Regions from separate parts of the Pseudomonas gozinkensis genome, predicted to be linked through region 3. Evidence: predicted binding sites of a transcription regulator. Region 3 holds the regulator's gene; each other region holds the start of a gene.
What was found. Region 3 encodes sigma-54, which starts transcription at its own class of promoters, with help from an activator protein. Its sites were predicted from a motif close to ANTGGCATNNANNTTGCTNT; they were not measured.
Positions count from the first base shown of each region.

Region 1 (2,266 bases), 990 kb from region 3:
TTATAGATGAAACCGGAGTAGATCTGCACCAGGCTCGCGCCGGCAGCGATCTTCTCGGCCGCATGCTTGCCTTCGGTGATACCGCCCGCCGCGATGATCGGCAATTTGCCGCCCAGCTCGGACGCCAGCACTTTCACGGTGTGGGTGCTCTTCTCACGCACCGGCGCGCCGGACAGACCGCCCGCCTCGTCACCGTGCTCCATGCCTTCGACGCCCACGCGGCTGAGGGTGGTGTTGGTGGCGATCACCGCGTCCATTCCGGTTTCGATCAGCGCTTGCGCGACCTGCGCGGTCTCTTCGTCGGTCATGTCCGGCGCGATCTTGATCGCCAGCGGTACATGCTTGCCGTGACGCAGGGCCAGTTCGGCGCGGCGTGTGGCCAGATCCGCCAGCAATTGCTTGAGCGAATCGCCGAACTGCAGGCTGCGCAGGCCCGGGGTGTTCGGCGAGCTGACGTTGACCGTGACGTAGCTGGCGTTGGCGTAGACCTTGTCCAGGCAGATCAGGTAGTCATCCACCGCGCGCTCGACCGGGGTGTCGAAGTTCTTGCCGATGTTGATCCCCAGCACGCCTTTGTATTTGGCCGCCGCCACCCGCGCCAGCAGGTTATCCACACCGAGGTTGTTGAAACCCATGCGATTGATGATCGCCTCGGCTTCCGGCAGCCGGAAAATCCGTGGTTTCGGGTTGCCCGGCTGCGGACGCGGGGTCACGGTGCCGATCTCGACAAACCCGAAACCCAGTTGCGCAAAGCCGTCGATGGCCGCGCCGTTCTTGTCCAGACCGGCCGCCAGACCCACAGGGTTCGGGAACTCCAGGCCCATGACAGTCACCGGCAGCGACGCCGGCGCCTTGCACAGCAAGCCGTTGAGGCCCAAACGCCCGCCCGCGCCGATCAGATCCAGCGACAGATCGTGGGAGGTTTCCGGGGAAAGTTTGAACAACAGCTGACGGGCCAGGGTGTACATGGGCGGCTATGACTCGGGCGGCGAAAAGAGGCGGCGATTATAGCCGGGCATCGCCCCGCCGCGCGAGGCGCACGGGTAAATCGGTGCGCATGGCATATGCCTTGCACCTTCCTCGGCATCAGCCCGCAGGCCAATGGTGGCGTGCAGGCAAGGACAATGGCGTCGTCTCTCGGTTTTGCGTGGGCAAAGCCTGGGACGACGTTTTTTTTGAGGGTGGCTTTCATGACTCAAACCTCCGCCGGGCCGCTGGCCTGGGTCAACGGCAGCGATGCCCCGGAAAAAAGCGCGATCAACCTGGGCTTCATGGCCCTGAGCGACTGCGCCTCGCTGGTGGTCGCCGCCACCCAGGGCTTTGCTCAGCCTTACGGCCTGACCCTGAACCTCAAGCGCCAGAGTTCCTGGGCCAACCTGCGGGACAACTTGGTCAGCGGCGAACTCGATGCCGCCCACAGCCTTTACGGCCTGATCTACGCGGTGCATCTGGGCATCGGTGGCGTCGCGCCGACCGACATGTCGGTGTTGATGGGCCTGAACCAGAACGGTCAGAGCCTCAACCTGTCCCACGGTTTGCAGGGCCTGGGCGTGATCGGTCCTGAAGCGCTGCACCATCATGTGCACCAAACCCGCGCAAAACTCACCTTCGCCCAGACCTTCCCGACCGGCACCCATGCCATGTGGCTTTATTACTGGCTGGCGAGCCAGGGCATTCATCCGTTGCAGGATGTCGACAGCGTGGTGGTGCCGCCGCCACAAATGGTCGCGCACTTGCAGGCCGGTCGCATCGATGGCCTCTGCGTTGGCGAACCATGGGCGGCCAGCGCGGTGCAGCAGAATCTCGGTTTCACCCTGGCGACCAGCCAGACCATCTGGCCCGATCACCCGGAAAAAGTCCTCGGCTGCACCCGCGCCTTCGTCGAGCAGTACCCCAACACCGCGCGCGCGCTGGTGATGGCGATCCTCGAGGCCAGCCGTTTCATCGAAGAGAGCCCGGAAAATCGCCGCAGCACCGCGCAGTTGCTGAGCGCCCCGGAATACCTCGACGCCCCGGTGTCCTGCATCGAGCCACGCTTTCTCGGCGACTACGACGATGGCCTGGGCAATCGCTGGCAGGACCCGCACGCCCTGCGCTTTCACGGCGATGGCGCGGTGAATCTGCCGTACCTGTCGGATGGCATGTGGTTCATGACCCAGTTTCGCCGCTGGGGTTTGCTGCGCGATGACCCGGATTACCTCGCGGTCGCCCGTCAGGTGCAACAACTGGAGATCTATCGCGACGCGGCGACTGCTGTGGGCGTCGC
Region 1 is NZ_CP062253.1:2,058,152-2,060,417, reverse strand. It holds gene IHQ43_RS09340 (quinone-dependent dihydroorotate dehydrogenase) at 1-968, opposite strand, end outside; gene IHQ43_RS09335 (CmpA/NrtA family ABC transporter substrate-binding protein) at 1,191-2,266, shown strand, end outside.
Region 1: the regulator sigma-54 is predicted to act here: its motif matches at 1,057-1,076, upstream of IHQ43_RS09335 (CmpA/NrtA family ABC transporter substrate-binding protein).

Region 2 (2,266 bases), 930 kb from region 3:
ATGTACCAGGCCTTGGCAGCGGCTCTATCTTGGGGCTACTCTGCAAGCGAGATCAGCGAACGGATCGCTAAGGTCTGGTCTTGTCAGCTACATGCTTGTTTCCCGTCGGCAACGCGGTTGCCGTAAGCACCAGGGCCCTGTGGGCCAGTGCAGGGAATACGGAAAGTCTATCCATCTATGCGAGGGGGACGATTCATGAGCACAGCCTATCAAGAAGACATCAGCAGCAGCGTGCTGCGCCGCATGAAAGAAGGCGGTTTCGATTTTTCCCGATTCCATCCCATCGAGTTCTACGCCATTTTCCCGGACGAGGAGCGGGCGCGCAGGGCGGCAGGCAAATTTCGCGGTGAATCCATCAATGCCCAGGTCAGTGCGCGCGACGACGGCGCCTGGTCTCTGGAATTGAGCAAGGTGATGTACGCAACCTACGACGACATTGGCGATTTCGAGCAGGGCTTTTCGGCGGTGGTCGAGCCCTTGGGCGGCATCATCGAAGGCTGGGGCGTGAAACAGGAGATCCGCAACCGGCACCGTTTGAACTGATCACTCTCGCAACATGTCGAGCTACGGCTGACCTTCGGGTCGGCCGTTGTCGTTTCTGCCGCCCCGAAAGCGCATGGCAAAACCCTGAAACAAGAAACCGGCACAAAAAAAAGCCACCTGAAAAGGTGGCTGAAAGGGAAGACCGGAAGGAGAGGAAACCGGTCAGGGTTACGGCCGGGAGGGCTGCCAGGGCAAGCCGGATCAGTGGGCTGCGAGCTTCGTCAGCGACGTTTTTGCAGCGGATGCGCGGATTATCCGCAGCCGCCGGCGGGCAGTGAAATCAACTCTGACTATGCTGGTGATAGGCGACGGGACTGCGTCGCAATGAAGCGGGGGCGATCAGGTTGGGGCATTTGCCGCACAGGAATGGTGCGGTGCGTGTGGCGTGAATATCCAACCGATTGAAATCAAAGCGTTTATGCCGATGGCACGGGCCTTGCGAAGGTCTGTATGTCCGGGGTGACAAGGAGTACGGCATGATCCGCACCTATTTTGATGAAATGTACGATGCCGGCGGCCAGATCCGCCCGCATTACCGGGAGTTTGCCCGCTGGCTGGCCGAAACGCCTGACGAACTGCTGGCCCAGCGGCGACGCGAGGCCGATCTGCTGTTCCATCGTGCCGGGATCACTTTCACGCTCTACGGGGACGAGCAAGGGACAGAACGCCTGATTCCCTTCGACACCATTCCGCGCAGCATTCCCGCCAGCGAGTGGCGGATCGTCGAGCGTGGCTGCATCCAGCGGGTCAAGGCGTTGAACATGTTCCTCGCCGACCTTTACCACGAGCAACGCATCATCAAGGCCGGGATCATTCCCGCCGAGCAGGTGCTGGCCAACGAGCAGTATCAGTTGGCGATGCAGGGGCTGGATTTGCACCGCGATATCTATTCGCACATCTCCGGCGTCGATCTGGTGCGCGACGGCGACGGCACGTATTACGTGCTTGAAGACAACCTGCGCACGCCGAGCGGCGTGAGCTACATGCTCGAAGACCGCAAGATGATGATGCGCCTGTTCCCCGAGCTGTTCGCGGCCCAGCGCATCGCGCCTATCGACCATTACCCGAACCTGCTGCTCGACACCCTGAAGAGCTCAAGCCCGATCGACGATCCGAGTGTCGTGGTGCTGACACCGGGACGGTTCAACAGCGCGTTTTTCGAGCATGCGTTTCTCGCCCGGGAAATGGGCGTGGAGCTGGTGGAGGGCGCGGACCTGTTCGTGCGCGACGACAAAGTCTTCATGCGCACCACCGACGGCCCGAAAGCGGTGGACGTGATCTACCGCCGGCTCGACGACGCGTTCCTCGACCCGCTGGCGTTCCGCCCGGATTCGATGCTTGGCGTACCGGGACTGCTGTCGTCGTATCGCTCCGGCAACGTAGTGCTGGCCAATGCCATCGGCACCGGCGTGGCGGACGACAAATCGGTTTATCCATTCGTCACCGAGATGATCCGTTTCTACCTCGATGAAGAGCCGATCCTGAAGAACGTGCCGACCTGGCAATGCCGAAACCCGTCTGAACTTTCCCATGTACTGGCCAATCTTCCGGATCTGGTGGTCAAGGAAACCCAGGGCTCCGGCGGTTACGGAATGCTTGTGGGGCCGGCGGCGACGACCGCGGAAATCGATGCGTTCCGCGAGCGGATCAAGGCCAAGCCCCACGCGTACATCGCGCAACCGACGCTGTCGCTGTCGACCTGTCCGACCTTTGTCGAAAACGG
Region 2 is NZ_CP062253.1:1,995,190-1,997,455, forward strand. It holds gene IHQ43_RS09060 (ribonuclease E inhibitor RraB) at 196-543, shown strand; gene IHQ43_RS09065 (circularly permuted type 2 ATP-grasp protein) at 1,020-2,266, shown strand, end outside.
Region 2: the regulator sigma-54 is predicted to act here: its motif matches at 967-986, upstream of IHQ43_RS09065 (circularly permuted type 2 ATP-grasp protein).

Region 3 (2,266 bases):
AACACTTCGGTTTCGGGCATATAATTTGCTTAAGTTTGGCGCTCCGGCGCCCTGTAGTGGATGGCGCATAGCGCCGGCGAATAAGGTGTTAAGCCCCTGCCATGAAACCATCGCTAGTCTTGAGAATGGGCCAGCAGCTGACGATGACACCGCAGCTGCAACAGGCCATCCGCCTGCTCCAATTGTCGACCCTGGATCTGCAACAGGAAATCCAGGAGGCTCTGGAATCCAATCCGATGCTCGAACGCCAGGAAGACGGCGACGACTTCGACAACTCCGATCCCATGGCCGACAACGCCGAACAGAAGCCCAACACCGAGATTCAGGAACCCTCCTACCAGGAAACCGCGCCGACCGTCGATAATCTCGAAGACGGCGAATGGAACGAACGAATCCCCAACGAACTGCCCGTCGACACCGCCTGGGAAGATGTCTACCAGACCAGCGCCAGCAGCCTGCCGAGCAGCGACGATGACGAGTGGGACTTCACCACCCGCACCTCCGCCGGCGAGAGCCTGCAAAGTCATCTGCTGTGGCAGTTGAACCTGGCACCGATGTCCGACACCGATCGCCTGATCGCCGTGACCCTGATCGATTGCATCAACAATCAGGGCTACCTCGACGAAACCCTCGAAGAAATCCTCGACGCCTTCGATCCGGAACTCGACATCGAGCTGGACGAGATTGAAGCTGTCCTGCACCGCATTCAGCAGTTCGAACCGGCCGGCATTGGTGCTCGCAACCTGGGCGAATGTCTGTTGCTGCAATTGCGCCAGCTGTCGGCCAAGACCCCTTGGCTGACCGAAGCCAAGCGCCTGGTCACCGATTACATCGACCTGCTCGGCAGCCGTGACTACAGCCAGCTGATGCGGCGCATGAAGCTCAAGGAAGACGAACTGCGCCAGGTCATCGAACTGGTACAGAGCCTGAACCCGCGACCTGGCTCGCAGATCGAGTCCACCGAAGCCGAATACGTAGTGCCTGACGTGATCGTGCGCAAGGACAACGAACGCTGGTTGGTTGAGCTGAACCAGGAGTCGGTGCCCCGTCTGCGGGTCAACGCCCAATACGCCGGTTTCGTGCGCCGCGCAGACACCAGCGCCGACAACACCTTCATGCGCAATCAGTTGCAGGAAGCCCGCTGGTTCATCAAGAGCCTGCAGAGCCGCAACGAAACCCTGATGAAAGTGGCCACCCAGATCGTCGAACATCAGCGCGGTTTTCTGGAGTACGGCGACGAAGCCATGAAGCCGCTGGTCCTGCATGACATCGCCGAAGCGGTTGGCATGCACGAGTCGACGATTTCCCGGGTGACCACGCAGAAATTCATGCATACCCCGCGGGGCATATATGAACTGAAATACTTTTTCTCCAGTCATGTGAGCACCTCCGAAGGCGGTGAATGCTCGTCCACGGCGATCCGCGCGATCATCAAGAAACTGGTTGCCGCGGAAAATCAGAAAAAGCCGTTGAGTGACAGCAAGATCGCTGGTTTACTGGAGGCACAAGGCATTCAGGTGGCTCGCCGCACCGTCGCCAAGTACCGCGAATCCCTTGGGATCGCGCCTTCGAGCGAACGCAAGCGGTTGATGTAAGCCACGTTACAGCGTTCCAGTGGCAGGCTCTTCGGCCTGCCGCTTTATGCACTGGCAACGAAGGAGAAGCTGTATGCAAGTCAACATCAGTGGACACCAACTGGAAGTTACCCAACCTCTCCGTGAGTACGTTGAGCAAAAGCTCAAGAGGCTTGAGGGACATTTCGACAAGATCACCAACGTGCAAGTCACGATGTGCGTCGAAAAGCTGAAGCAGAAAATCGAAGCCACGCTGCATATTCCCGGCAATGAGGTCGTCGCAAATGCGGAACATACCGACATGTACGCTGCGATCGACGCGCTGACCGACAAGCTTGATAAACAACTCAAAAAGCATAAGGAAAAGACCCAGAGCCTGCTTCAGGGCGCTACCGGTCGATAACGCCCACCCCCATGATCCGACTTGAAAGTATCCTGACCCCCGGCCGTTCCCTGGTGAACGTGCCGGGCGGCAGTAAAAAGAAAGCCCTCGAACAAATTGCCAACCTGATCGCCCGGGAAGTCCCGGATCTGGAGATGCAAGATGTCTTCGAGGCATTGATTGCCCGTGAAAAACTGGGTTCCACCGGTTTTGGCAACGGCATCGCCATTCCTCACTGCCGCCTCAAGGGCTGTGAAGCGCCGATCAGTGCGCTGATGCACCTTGATGCCCCTATCGATTTCGACGCTAT
Region 3 is NZ_CP062253.1:1,066,272-1,068,537, reverse strand. It holds gene IHQ43_RS04610 (RNA polymerase factor sigma-54) at 102-1,595, shown strand; gene hpf (ribosome hibernation-promoting factor, HPF/YfiA family) at 1,669-1,977, shown strand; gene ptsN (PTS IIA-like nitrogen regulatory protein PtsN) at 1,989-2,266, shown strand, end outside.